Regions from separate parts of the Aeromicrobium sp. UC242_57 genome, predicted to be linked through region 2. Evidence: riboswitches for the same ligand, from Rfam matches in the RefSeq annotation. Region 2 holds a riboswitch; the other holds the start of a gene.
What was found. A riboswitch is a leader RNA that binds a small molecule or an ion and turns the genes downstream of it on or off. The one in region 2 is predicted to bind thiamine pyrophosphate.
Positions count from the first base shown of each region.

Region 1: another riboswitch for thiamine pyrophosphate. It lies ahead of thiM (hydroxyethylthiazole kinase); the one in region 2 lies ahead of ACHMWU_RS28645 (ECF transporter S component).

Region 1 is NZ_JBIOAM010000003.1:943,899-950,833, forward strand. It holds partial or broken gene ilvN (acetolactate synthase small subunit) at 1-273, shown strand, start outside; partial or broken gene ilvC (ketol-acid reductoisomerase) at 323-1,349, shown strand; TPP riboswitch at 1,576-1,671, shown strand; partial or broken gene thiM (hydroxyethylthiazole kinase) at 1,663-2,388, shown strand; gene thiE (thiamine phosphate synthase) at 2,453-3,094, shown strand; partial or broken gene ACHMWU_RS15985 (hydroxymethylpyrimidine/phosphomethylpyrimidine kinase) at 3,109-3,444, shown strand; gene ACHMWU_RS15990 (bifunctional hydroxymethylpyrimidine kinase/phosphomethylpyrimidine kinase) at 3,512-3,889, shown strand; partial or broken gene ACHMWU_RS15995 (thiaminase II) at 3,886-4,089, shown strand; gene ACHMWU_RS16000 (hypothetical protein) at 4,107-4,562, shown strand; gene ACHMWU_RS16005 (hypothetical protein) at 4,706-5,287, opposite strand; gene ACHMWU_RS16010 (GntR family transcriptional regulator) at 5,381-6,154, opposite strand; gene ACHMWU_RS16015 (YitT family protein) at 6,433-6,935, shown strand, end outside.
Region 2 is NZ_JBIOAM010000005.1:1,130,183-1,137,117, reverse strand. It holds gene ACHMWU_RS28675 (acyl-CoA dehydrogenase family protein) at 1-845, opposite strand, end outside; gene ACHMWU_RS28670 (hypothetical protein) at 770-994, opposite strand; gene ACHMWU_RS28665 (MaoC family dehydratase) at 996-1,454, opposite strand; gene ACHMWU_RS28660 (energy-coupling factor transporter transmembrane component T family protein) at 1,520-2,107, opposite strand; gene ACHMWU_RS28655 (ABC transporter ATP-binding protein) at 2,216-2,755, opposite strand; gene ACHMWU_RS28650 (ABC transporter ATP-binding protein) at 2,643-3,608, opposite strand; gene ACHMWU_RS28645 (ECF transporter S component) at 3,611-4,225, opposite strand; TPP riboswitch at 4,215-4,326, opposite strand; gene ACHMWU_RS28640 (hypothetical protein) at 4,465-4,647, opposite strand; gene ACHMWU_RS28635 (NAD(P)/FAD-dependent oxidoreductase) at 4,723-5,586, opposite strand; partial or broken gene ACHMWU_RS28630 (NAD(P)/FAD-dependent oxidoreductase) at 5,691-6,047, opposite strand; gene ACHMWU_RS28625 (Ig-like domain repeat protein) at 6,187-6,935, opposite strand, start outside.

The DNA of each region.
Region 1 (6,935 bases), on a different contig from region 2:
CTCATGCTGATCAAGGTCAAGACCGATCCGCAGACCCGCGGACAGGTGCTGGAGACCGTCAATCTGTTCAGGGCTAAAGTTGTCGATGTTGCCACCGATGCCGTGACGATCGAGGCGACCGGAGACGCGGGCAAGCTCACCGCGATGCTGAACGTTCTCGAACCGTTCGGCATCCGCGAGATCGCCCAGTCCGGACGTGTGGCCATAGGTCGCGGATCCCGTTCCATCACCGACCGCACGCTGCGCGCCGTCCCCGGCTCGCAGGCAAGCTGAAATCCCCAAGTTTTCACCCATACAAGAAAAGTCTCAAGGAGAAGTCCCCGTGGCTGAACTGTTTTATGACGACGACGCAGACCTGAGCATCATCCAGGGTCGCAACGTGGCGGTTATTGGCTATGGCAGCCAGGGCCACGCCCACGCGCTCAACCTGCGTGACTCCGGCGTCGACGTCCGCGTCGGTCTGCCCGAAGGCTCCAAGAGCCGCGCCAAGGCCGAGGCCGAGGGCCTGCGCGTCCTGAACGTCGCCGAGGCCGTCGAAGAGGCTGACGTCATCGTGATCCTCGCGCCCGACCAGGTGCAGCGTCACGTGTACGCCGAGTCGATCGAGCCCAACCTGGTCGACGGCGATGCTCTCGTCTTCGGTCACGGCTTCAACATCCGCTACGGCTACATCGCGCCGCCGGCCGGTGTCGATGTCCTCCTCGTCGCGCCCAAGGCGCCGGGCCACACCGTGCGTCGCGAGTTCGTCGACGGCCGCGGCATCCCCGACATCATCGCGGTCGAGCAGGACGCGACCGGCAAGGCGTGGGACATCGCCCTGTCGTACGCGAAGGCTATCGGCGGCACCCGCGCCGGCGTCATCAAGACGACGTTCACTGAAGAGACCGAGACCGACCTCTTCGGCGAGCAGGCTGTCCTGTGCGGTGGCATGTCGCACCTGGTCCAGGCCGGGTTCGAGACGCTGACTGAGGCCGGCTACCAGCCCGAGATCGCCTACTTCGAGGTCCTGCACGAGCTCAAGCTCATCGTCGACCTGATGTGGGAGGGCGGCATCGCCAAGCAGCGTTGGAGCATCTCCGACACCGCCGAGTACGGCGACTACGTCTCCGGCCCCCGCGTCGTCGACGCAGGTGTCAAGGAGCGCATGCAGGGCGTCCTCGCCGACATCCAGGACGGCACGTTCGCCAAGCGCTTCATCGACGACCAGGACAATGGCGCCAAGGAGTTCCTGGAGGCTGCGTGAGAAGGAGGCCGGACACCCGATCGAGAAGACCGGCAAGGTCCTGCGCTCGCACTTCAGCTGGCAGCAGCAGGACGCTGACTACGTCGACGGCCAGGCCGCCCGCTAGTCACCAGCTCCACCTCGACGCCCCGCCCGGACCATCCGGGCGGGGCGTTCCCCATTCCCCCTGAAGAGGTACTTACCGCCCTCCGAGGAGGTACCGACTGCCCTTCGAGGAGGTGGTTGTTGCCCCTCCGGGAGGTGGCTGCTGCCCTCACGGGGGCGACAAGTACCTCGCGGCGGGGCGGTAAGCACCTCTTCAGCGGGACGGGGAATGGGTGCGATAGGTTCGAGGCGCAAGGCCGGGGTGCCCCACGAGGGGGCTGAGATGAGACCCGCCGAACCTGATCCGGTTAACACCGGCGCGAGGGAGCCTGCTCATGACGAGTACTGTCACGTCCACGATTGCTGCTGCGGTCCGCGAGAAGTCGCCGCTGGTGCAGTACATCACCAACTACGTCTCGATGGACGTCGCGGCCAATGTGCTGAACGCCGTGGGTGCCTCCCCGGCGATGGTGCACGATCCGCACGAGGCCGGTGATTTCGCGCGGATCTCCTCGGCCGTCGGCATCAACATCGGCACACCGTCGCCGTCGTGGGTCGACGGCATGACCGCCGCCGCACAGTCGGCGCGCGAGGTCGGCACCCCGTGGGTTCTCGACCCGGTCGCCGTCGGCGCGACGTCGTATCGGCGCGACATCGTCGCCGAGCTGCTGCGGCACGCACCGACGGTCGTGCGTGGCAACGCCAGCGAGATCCTCGCCATCGCGACGTCCCAGGCCGGTGGCCGGGGCGTCGACAGCCAGGCGGCCTCGCTCGATGCGCTCGACGGCGCTCGGACGCTCGCCAGAGAGCTGTCGGCCGTCGTGGTCGTGACGGGAGTCGAAGACGTCATCACCGACGGCGTGCGCACCGCAGTCGTCCACGGCGGACATGCGCTGATGCCGATGGTCACGGCCCTCGGCTGCTCGGCAACGGCGCTCGTCGCCGCGTGCTGCGCCGTGGCGGACGACCCCTTCGACGCGTCGGTGACCGCGATGGCAATGCTCGCCGTAGCAGGGGAGCGTGCGGGGAAGAACGCCCCCGGACCGGGCACGTTCCGTGTCCGCCTGCTCGACGGCTCGCCATGCTCGACGACGAGCGGTTGGCTGCGGTCCGGATCGTCGAGTCATGAGCATCGATCTGCGGCTCTACCTGGTCACAGATCCTTCCTGCGACGATCTCGGCTCGGTCGTGACGGCTGCCGTTGCAGGCGGCGCGACGTGCGTGCAGGTGCGAGACAAGTCCGGCACGTCGGCCGACCGCCTGGCAGCAGTGGCGGCTCTGCGGGCCGCCCTGCCGGCCTCGGTCGCGGTGCTCGCCAATGACGACGTCGCCGCGGCGCGCGCCGGTGACGGCTTGCACGTCGGGGTCGGCGACACCGATCCGGTCACAGCGCGCGCAGCACTAGGAGAAGACGCCGTGATCGGCTGGTCGGTCAACGATCTGAGGCAGCTCGACGATGCGGTGCAGCTCGCGGCCTGCGACTACGTCGCGGCCAGCCCGGTGTGGGCCACGCCGACCAAGACCGACACGACCGCTCCGTTCGGTCTCGATGGGGTCCGCGAGCTCGCGAAGCGACTGGGCGGCCGACTGCCACTGATCGCGATCGGCGGCATCGACGCTGCCAATGCACGTGACGTCATCGCGGCGGGAGCCAACGGCGTGGCAGTGGTCAGCGCGATCTGTGCTGCCGACGACCCGGCTGGGGCTGCGGCCTCGTTGCGGCTCGCCGTCGACGACGCTCTGCAGGCCAGGGGAGTGCACGCATGAGCCGCACCCCCGTGATGTTGACCATCGCGGGCTCCGACCCGTCGGGCGGGGCGGGCATCCAGGCCGATCTGAAGACCGCCAGTGCGCTGGGCGTGTACGGCGCGACCGTCATCACCGCGTTGACGGTGCAGAACACCCTCGGCGTCACGGGCATCCACGCGGTGCCGACCGAGTTCATCGCGGCGCAGTACCGGGCGGTCGTCGACGACCTCGACGTCCGGGCGGTGAAGATCGGGATGCTGGGCAGCGTCGACGTCGTCCGCACGGTTGCCGAGATGCTGCGTGATCGACCCGTCCCGGCTGTCGTGCTCGACCCCGTCATGGTCGCGACGTCGGGTGATCGGCTGGTGCCCGAGGATGCCGTCGAGGCGATCCGCGACCTGCTGCTGCCGTTGGCGACAGTCGTGACCCCCCAACGTGCCAGAGGCCGAGGTGCTGGCCGGTCGAGACATCTCGGTGCTCGACGACCTCGACGTCGTGGGTCGGGTGTTGCTGGAGTCGGCCCGCAGCACGTGCTGGTCAAGGGCGGACATCTGCCCGGCGATCTCAGCGTCGACGTCCTCGTGTCGCACGACGCCGTGCAACGTCTGGCGGTTTCCGCGCGTCGACACGGTGCACACGCATGGCACGGGGTGCACGTTGTCGTCGGCGATCGCTTCGCACCTGGTCCTGGGTCGCAGCGTCGCCGATGCGGTCGCTGGGGCCAAGGACTATCTGACGAGGGCGTTGGTGGCGGGAATGAGCCTCGACATCGGCAGCGGACACGGCCCGGTCGATCATCGGATCGGCCGGTGAGCGCGTCCGAACGGCTCTGGGAGTCGGTCGGCGACTGGTACGCCGCGATCTGCGAGCATCCGTTCGTGCTCGGCCTGATCGATGGATCGTTGCCGCCTGACGTCTTTGCGCGCTACCTGGTCGACGACGCGCACTACCTGGACCGCTACGCCCGCGTGCTGGCCCAGCTCGCGGCGCGTGCCGGCGACGCTGAGGGCACCGAGCTGATGGCATCCGCTTGCTGCTGGCGCGATCTCGGCGGAGCGGGAGCTGGCACCGGGACTTCCTCGCACCGCGGGGGCTTGATCCCGATGTCGACAGCGTTCCCGAGCCGAGTCCGACCTGTGTCGCGTACACGGGCTTCCTGGAGTCCGCTGCCACGACCCGCTCCTTCGAGGTGGGACTTGCTGCCGTGCTGCCGTGCTTCCGGGTCTACGCCGAGGTCGGCCGGCACGTCCTGGCCCGGCGCCCGTCGGGCGAGCATCCTTATGCGGCGTGGATCGATACCTATGCTGCGCCGGAGTTCGACGCGGCAGTACGTCGAGCCGAGGCATATCTCGACCAGGTGGCCGCTGCTGGCGGAGCATCATCGGATCTGGTCGAGCTCGAATCGGCCTACCGGCGAGCGACCCGGTTCGAGTGGATGTTCTGGGATGCCGCCTGGCGCCACGAGACCTGGCCCACCCCACCCTGACGAGGTGGTTGCCGCCCTCCGACGAGGTGGTTACCGTCCTAGGAAGGGCGAACTGGTTCGGTCGGAAAGACCACAACCACCTCCTCACGGGGCGCTAACCACCTCGTCACGGGGCCATAACTACCTCGTCAGGGGGATGGGGGTTAGGCGATCATGTCGAGGGTTTCGTTGCGGCGGGTGGAGTGGACGGGGCGGGGCTTGCCGAGGACCTCTTGGTACGCCAGCTTGAGCCGGTGGACGGCTTCGGTCAGGGTCTCGTGCGACTGCGTGTACGGGATGCGCAGGTGCCGCTCGGCTGCGGCGCTCGCATGCGAGAAGAACCGGGGGCCCGGCGTCAGCAGCAGGCCGTGACGGGCAGCTGCCGTGGTCAAGTTCGATGACATCCGTTCGGGCAGCGTGACCCACAGGTTGAGCCCGCCGGTGGGGCACGGCGCCTCGACGTCGGGCAGCTGGCCGGCGAGCTCGGCCAGGAGATGATCGCGAGCGCTGCGGAGTCGCGCCCGCCCGGCGGCCGCAGTCTGCCCGCCATCAGCCAACAGCTCGGCGACGACGAGCTGGTCGAAGGCCGACGTGCCGAGATCATCCATCATCCTGGCCTGCACGAGCGGCATGACCAGGTCGTGCGGTGCGCGGATCCACCCCACCCGAAGCCCGCCCCAGTACGCCTTCGACGACGATCCCATCAGGACGGCTCGCGAGTCGTACTTGGCGAAGACGGGGGGCACTCGACGCCGTCGAGATTGATCTCCCGGAGTGACTCATCGACGATGGGCACGACGTCGTGCCGTCGCATGGCATGCGCCCAGCGGGAGCGCTCGTCATCCGTCATGACAGCGGCGGTCGGGTTGTGGAAGTCGGGGATGAAGTACGCGGCCTGGTGCGGCGAGCCGTTCAGGACTGACGTCAGTGATTCGGGGTCCCACGGTGAGCTGTGGACGGGCAGCGGCGAGAGACGCCCGCCGACCGACTCGAACGCGTCGTGCGCGTGGGGATAGCTTCGTGCCCTCGACGACTATTCGTTGGCTGGGGGAGATCAGCGCCCGAACGAGCAGCGAGATGGCGCCCATCGCGCCGCTGGTCACGATGATCTGGCCGGGATCGGTCGCCAGGCCGCTGTCGGTGTACCTCTGGGCGAGGATCTCTCGCAGGACCGGGAGTCCGTCGGGCAGGTAGCCGGTCGTGGCGAGCAGCCCGGGAAGCTTGGCGACGGCCGCCTCGAAGGCTCGGGCCAGTCCTGGTGGGCCGACGGGCGCCGAGTAGGTCAAGGCGATGGTGTCGGCGTCGTCGGGCGTGATGATCAGGCTGCTGGCACTCGATGCCTGCAGTGGGACCCGCACGACGCTGCCGGAGCCTTGGCGTGAGTGCAGGATGCCGTTCTCGCGCAGCTCCGCATAGACCCGGGTCGTCGTGGTACGACTCACGCCGAGGGCCGTGGCGAGCTCGCGCTCGGACGGAAGTCGGCTGCCGTCGGCGACCCGGCCGTCGACGACGAGCAACCGGATCCGTTCGGCGATCAGGCGGTAGGCGGGGCCACCGCTGCCGAGATCGCCCAGCAGGCTGGCGAGACGGTGCGCGGAAAGTGTCACGGACATGAGGCCAGTGTTCCACAATTGGCTATGTATTCAAGGGCCAATCTGGTGCACGGTGGACCTATGAACGAGCTTCTTGTCGTGGTCGGGGTGATTGCCCTCGTGTGGACGGTCGTGCGCCTGTGGATCGTCATCGCCCGGGACGGCTACGGGTCGGTCCCGCCGCCACGCAGCCACCGTGAAGGCTCGGCACGTGGGCTGACCGTCAGCTCCAGCGATGAGGGGGCTCGTCGCGAGGCTCCTCCAGCTCATCGTGGGGGCTGTTCCTGTACGGGTTCACGATGGCGATGCTCGTCGAGTCCACCTTGGGGCTCGACCCCTGGGACGTGTTCCACGAAGGTGTCACCAACCAGGTCTCGCTGAGCTTCGGCCAGGTCGTCATCGCAACCGGCGCGGTGGTGCTCCTGCTGTGGATCCCGTTGCGCCAGATGCCGGGCATCGGAACTGTCCTGAACGTCGTGATCATCGGGCTCGCGGCCGATTTCGGCATCGCCGTGATCAGCCAGCCGGACGATCTCTGGCTACGGGTCCTGCTGCTGGTCGGGGGAGTCGTCGGCAACGCCTTCGCCGGCGCCCTCTACATCGGGGCAGCGCTGGGTCCGGGACCGCGTGACGGCTTGTGGCTCGGACTCGTCCGCCGCACAGGTCGCAGTGTCCGGCTCTGGCGCACCGTGATCGAGGTGACGGTGCTGGCGATCGGATTCGTGCTGGGTGGCACGGTCGGAGTCGGGACGGTCCTGTACGCCGTGACGATCGGCCCGCTCGTCCAGCTGTTCCTGCCGCT
Region 2 (6,935 bases):
TTGTTGCCCGCGGTGTCCATGAGCCAGGCGGCCTTGAGGATCAGCAGCCGCAGCTGCTCGACCTTGACCCGCGACTCGGCGATCCAGTCGCGCACGACGCCCTGCTCGGCGATCGGCTTGCCGAAGGCGACCCGCTCCGACGCCCGCTTGCTCATCATCTCGATGGCACGCTCGGCGATGCCGAGCGAACGCATGCAGTGGTGGATGCGACCGGGTCCCAGCCGCGCCTGGGCGATCGCGAAGCCCTCGCCCTCACCGCCGATCAGGTTGCTCGCGGGCACCCGCACGTCGGTGAAGCGCATCTCGGCGTGACCGCCGTGATCGCGGTCGTGATAGCCGAAGACGTGCATCCCGCGGATGATCTCGAGGCCTGGGGTGTCCCGTTCGACCAGGATCATCGACTGCTGACGGTGCCGCGCTGCTTCTGGATCGGTCTTGCCCATCACGATGAAGATCTTGCAGTCGGGGTTCATCGCGCCGGTGATCCACCACTTGCGGCCGTTGATGACGTACTCGTCGCCATCGCGGACGATGCTCAGCTCGACGTTGGTGGCGTCGGACGAGGCGACCTGCGGCTCGGTCATCGCGAAGGCCGAGCGGATGTCTCCTTCGAGCAGGGGCGTGAGCCAGCGGCTCTTCTGCTCGGCGGTGCCGAACATGCCCAGCACCTCCATGTTGCCGGTGTCGGGCGCAGCACAGTTGAACACCGCAGGAGCCATCTGGATGCTGCGTCCCGTGATCTCGGCGATCGGCGCGTACTGCAGGTTGGTCAGCCCTGCGCCGTGCTCGCTCGGGTCGAAGAAGTTCCAGAGTCCCTGCGCCTTCGCCTTCGCGCGCAGCTCCATGACGATGGGCGGAACGTCCAGCGATCCTCGGCGATGCTCTGCTCGATCTGCTGCTTGAGGATCGGCTCGGCTGGGTAGACCTCGGCGTCCATGAAAGCGGTGACCCGCTCGATCAGCTCATTCGTCACGTCGTCGAAGGCGAAGTGCATGTCAGGCCCCTGCGTAGACGTAGACGACCTCGGCGATGCAGACCGGCTTGGTCGCACCTTCGACCTCGATCACGAAGGTGATGACGACCTGGGTGCCGATCGCGATGTCGTTGGTCTCCTTGAGCGTCGCGGTGGCCCGCAGCCGTGACCCCACCGGGACCGGCGAGGGGAACCGGACCTTGTTGGCGCCGTAGTTCATGCCGAAGGCGATGTTCTCGACGGAGTAGATCTCGGCGGCCAGGACCGGGAGCAGGGAGAGAGTCAGGTAGCCGTGGGCGATCGGGCCACCGAACGGCCCCTTGGCCGCACGCTCGGGATCGACGTGGATCCATTGGTGATCGCCGGTCGCGTCGGCGAACGTGTTGACCTGCTCCTGGGTCACGGTCATCCAGTCGCTGGTACCGAGCTCCTGCCCGGCCACGGCCTTCAGGGCGTCGATGCTGTCGAATACACGGGTCATTCAAAAACCTCCGGCTAGGTAAGCGCTTGCTTAGTTGGCACCCTAGCCCGTGTCGGTGCCAGGGTCTAGAGCAGCATCCTGGCGACGATCGGGACCGCCCCGAGCAGACCTGCCACGACGAGCACTCCTTTGTCGAGTCTCGTCCAGGGGGCCGGTTCGGCCCACGTCCGCCCGTGGGCGTTCGTGAATCCACGTGCGTCCATCGCGATCGACGTCGTCGTCGCCCCACGCATCGCATGGACCAGCAGCGCGAACGACATGTTCGCCGCGTGGCGCCCCTGTGCCAACGGGCTGCGGCTGGCGCCGAACCCCCTGACCCGTCGCACACGTTCGAGCTGCTGCCAGGCCAAGCCGAAACCAGTGAACTTCTGCAGCGCTGCCGCGAACGCTGCCATCAGCCGCGCAGGCAGGTGCAGCGTCTGCGCCAGGTAGTCCGCCAGCCGGGTCGGGTCGACGTAGCCCGCCATGACCGACCCGGGCCAGGCCAGCACCATGATCCGCAGGCCGGCCGTGAAGGCCTGCTCGACGTCACGGCCGCCGAGCCGCCAGGTCGAGTAGACGATCGTCGCCGAAGCGAAGGCGGTGAACAGCAAGCACACGAGCGGATAGCGCCAACCCGGAAGCAGCAGCAACGCTGCGAGCAGATAAGGCACCCAGCGCGATCAGGCCGACCTCGAGACTGCGCACCCAGAACGATCCGACCAACGACAGGAGACCGACCGAGATCAGGGCCAGTGGATTGGCCCGGAGCACCAGGCCCCTCACATCATCACCCCCGCAGCCATGCGGTGCTCGACGTCAAGCGGCAGATCGGGGTCGTGCGTCGAGACACTCACCGTCGCACCCGCGTCGCGGGCCGCTGCGATCCACCCAGCCACCGCAGCCCAGGTGCCAGGGTCCTGCCCGACGGTGGGTTCGTCCAGCAACGCGACTCCCGGCCGGTGCCCGAGCGCCGCGGCGATGGCCAACCGTCGCTGCTCGCCCCCGGACAGCCGATAAGGGTGAGCGCCTGCCAGGTGCGCCAGGCCGAAGAGGTCGAGCACTGCCATGACATCGATGTGTCGTTCGAGCCGAGTGGCAGTGTGACAGACCTCGTCGGCGACCTTAGTGGTCAAGAAGCCGTGCTCCGGGTTCTGCGGCACCCAGCCGACCGATGCCGCCAGAGCGGTCGATCGCAGCCGGCGTAGATCAGGTGTCACCGTGCCCGAGGCAGGCTTGAGCAGCCCGCCGAGCACCGCCAACGCGGTCGACTTGCCCGCGCCGCTGCGTCCCGTGAACCCCGTGACCTGGCCGGGCGCGATCGACGTGGTCAGACCCTTCAGGGCCATGGTGCGCTGCGTCCCTCGCAGCGTGCGCATGACCAGCTCGACCGAGACGTCCTGCGCCGTCACGGTCGGGGCCTCGCCGACCGGGCCGACCAGCCCAGCGGGGACGTCGAGCGGGCGCGGCGCGGTCATGCCGGGCATCCAGACTCCAGACGGCGCGCTCCCAGCCAGAAAAGCTCGCGACGGTCCCATCGCTGACCACCACGCCACCCGGCCCCAGGACAACCACCCGGTCCACGTGCGGCAGCCACGGCCCGATCCGGTGCTCGACCACGATCAACGTACGGTCGCGGGTTGCCGCCAGCACCGCCTCACGGACGCTTGTCGCGGTGTCCGGATCGAGCATCGACGTCGGCTCGTCGAGCAGCAGGACATCGGGGTGCATCGCAAGGACCCCCGCCAGCGCCAGACGTTGCTGCTCGCCGCCGGACAGGGCACCCGTGAAGTGATCACGTGGATACGTCAGGCCGACCGCAGCCAGCGCCGTGTCGACCAACGGCCAGATCTGTGCGGCCGGGAGAGCCGCGTTCTCCAGGCCGAAGGCGACGTCGCGGCCGATCCGTTCGGCCACGATCGCGTCGGCCGGATTCTGCAGCAGCAAGCCCAGTCTGCCGTCGACATGGGCTGTTCCGCTCAGCTCGCCTGCGATCGTCGACCCGAGAGCGCCGGCCAGTCCGTGCAGCAAGGTCGACTTGCCGGCGCCGCTCGGGCCGACGAGCAGCACCCGCTCGCCGGGTTCGACGGTCAGGTCGAACCCGGCGATGACGGGGTGTCGGCGGCCCATGGGGCGCCAGGTGAAGTCGCGGAAGCGGACTTCGCCGGTGGACATGGCTAGACCTCGTCGACCTGTTCGCGTCCGGCCTCGAAGGCGTCCAGGGCACCAGCCCGGGCGAGACCCCGGACCAGGAGGAATCCACCGATGCCCGCGATGATGATGCCCGAGGCCACGAAGACCCCCAGGTGCGCGAGCTTGTAGCCCCAGCCCCAGTACGAGTACCAGTTGGACCACTCGTAGAGGACCTCGAACACGGCGGCCAGTGCAGCACCTGCGGCCGCGAACACGACGCCGAAACGACGGTAGAGGCCGATCGCCAGGACGATCTCGACGCCCGCGCCTTGGAGCAGGCCCGAGACGATCGCGGTCATGCCCCATTCATTGCCAGGGAGCAGCGCCGAGATGCTGGCAGCGATCACCTCGCCGGCCAGTGCGGCACCGGGCTTGCGGACGATCAGGCCGATGACGACACCGGCGATCAGCCAGCCGCCACCGAACAGCGCGACGCTCGGCGGAAACGACAGCATCCCTGCGGTGCTGGCGGCGGCGTACAGCTTGCCCCACCCCCAGAAGATGACGCCGAAGGCGACACCCAGGGTGGTGATGGTGACCAAGTCGATCGTGCGATAACGCACCAAGGACCTGCCTGTAGACGTGATGGCAGAACTCATCGTGACTCCCTTCGCCGGTACTAACCGGAGCAGGTTCAAGGGTCTGCGGCGGATCCGCACTCTCAGCGCCCTCTGCTTGAGGCGCTCCCCTGTCTTGTGCAGTCGAGGCTACACCCGCCCGCTGGGGACGAAGGAATCTGATCGTGCCATCAGGCGCGTCGGCAGTGACTCGGAGACGACAAGGCCCCGGGGGGGTTCGCTGGCTGACGCCGCTACGCCGTTTGTCCCGGGGCTCTCTGTCAGTAGCCAACCTTACGCTCAGCATCAGACAGAAACGCACGTTGCACGCCGAGCTCGACGAAGTACGGCTTCTCCGCAACAGAATCGCGCACCACGAGCCGATACACGCTCGGAACCTGAGTGACGACATCACTCGCATCTTCGACATCGCTGCCCGGATCGGACCCGAACTGGGAGATCACCTAACGGCAACGTCTCGGGTGCGACACGTCATCACTCACAAACCGAGCCCATGAGGTCAACGAGGTCGGCCAGGCTCAGCGGCCGGTCAGGACGTTGCCGATGCGTGCCAACCGGCTAGGGCCAGCGAGGCCCTTGTTCTCGCGGCGATCTGCTTCGCGGTAGAGCCCGTACATCGCCTTGACCCCGAGCCAGCGGAACGGTTCTGGCTCCCACCGCCGCACCGACCGGTTGACCCACGGCAGCGACGTGAGATCGGTGTCACGACCGAGCGCGAGGTCGGCGAGCGTGCGACCGGCCAGGTGGGTCGTGGTGAGGCCACTGCCGACGTAGCCGCCGGCCCAGCCGAGACCCGTCGACGGATCGAACGAGACACTCGCGCACCAGTCGCGCGGCACGCCCAGCACCCCACACCAGGCGTGGTCGATGCGGGCAGGCCGTACCGCCGGGAACATGCCATGCAGGATCGTGGTCAGCGACTCCACCGTCCAGTCCTGGGTCTGGCCGTCGACGTCGGTACGTGAACCGAACCGGTACGGGATCCCCCGCCCGCCCAAGGCGATCCGGCCGTCCGCGGTGCGCTGCGCGTAGCAGTACGCATTCGCGTTGTCGCCCAACAGCTCGGCGCCCGACCAGCCGATGTCGTCCCACACCGAGTCGGGTAGCGGCTCGGTGACGATCATCGCGGAGTTCATCGGCAGCCACGTACGTCGCTGGCCGCGGATGCTTGCGGTGTAGCCCTCGAGGCACCTCAGGATCCGCGGAGCCCGCACCCGTCCGCGATCCGTCGTCACGACGCCCGGCTCGATGCGCTGTGCACGGGTCCGTTCGAGGATGCGCACCCCACGGCGTTCGACGGCGGCCGCGATCCCGGCGACGAGCTTGGCCGGGTGGACGCGTGCGCAGTGCGGGCTGAACGTCCCGCCCAACGCGCCTGCCACGTGCAGCCGACGGTCGAGCCGTCCGCGGTCAGCTCTTGCTGATGCTCCGCGCCGATCCCCCAGGCGGCGTCAGCGCCGAGCCCTTCCCGCATGCGGATGAGCTGGGCGTTCGACCGCGCCACGTACAGGACGCCGTTCTTGACGATGTCGGCTTCGATCTGCTCGGCCCGACACACTTCGATGACGTCGTCGACGGCCCGCTCCATGGCTCCGACCAGAGCCGTCACACCGTCGCGCCCGTGCGTCGCGCCGTAGCGTTCCTTGCTGCCCGACAGCTCGGCCGACAGCCATCCTCCGTTACGACCCGAGGCACCGAAGCCGGCGAACTCGGCCTCCAGCACCACGATGTCGAGCTGCGGGTCGACAGCCGCCAGGGCATAGGCCGTCCAGAGCCCGCTGAGCCCGCCTCCCACGATGCAGACATCACAGTCGAGGTCACCGTCGAGGGACGCCCGTGGCATCGGCACGCCGACCTGGTGCCACCAGAACGAGACGCCGCCGTTGATCACGGTTTCATGCTGCCACCACAACGGCGCAACAGCACTGCGACACCAGAGAGCGGGGAGGGCCCCGTAGGACCCTCCCCGCTCTACCCGCTGCTTACTTGACCTTCACCGCCTTCGTCCCGGTCGAGCTGCCGGAGTAGTTGGCGCTGCCGGAGTAGACCGCCTTGACCCAGACGGTCGTCTTCTTGTTCGCGACCTTGACTCCCGTGCTGACGACGCCCTTGGCGGCTGCCGAGAGCGACACGGTCTTCTTCAGGACGTAGCCGCCCTTGCCGGTCCTGACGTAGATCTTGACCGAGCCGGTCGGGAACGTCCCGGCCGTCCCGCCCTTGACGGTCGTCTTGACGGTCAACGTCTTGCCCTTCTTGACCGACGACTTCGACGTGACCGTCGCAGCCGTGGCCTTCTTGGTGATCTTCAGCTGCGCCGAGGCGACGCCGCTCGGATCGACCTTGTCGGTGCCGTTGAAGACGGCACTGACGTCGTGGCTGCCAGCTGCCAGACCTGCCGGGATCGTGAACGTCGCCACGTCACCTGAGCCCAACGGGAGGTCGAGCGACTTACCGGCGTAGGTCACGGTGACCGTCCCGCCGTCGCCGTTGGCGACTGCAACCGATCCCTTGACCGCCGACCCGTAGACCGCGGAGTCCGTGGCCAGCAGCATCGCGATTCCAGACTTGCCCTTCGTCAGGGTCAGACCGACGACGTTGGACTCCGACTTCTGGGCCGTCGCCGTCTTGGCGAAGGTCGCGGTGATCGCATGCTCGCCGGCCTTGAAGCCGTCGACCGCCAGGGTCGCGACGCCGTCTGCAACGGTGCCGGTGCCCAGCGACGTGGTGCCGT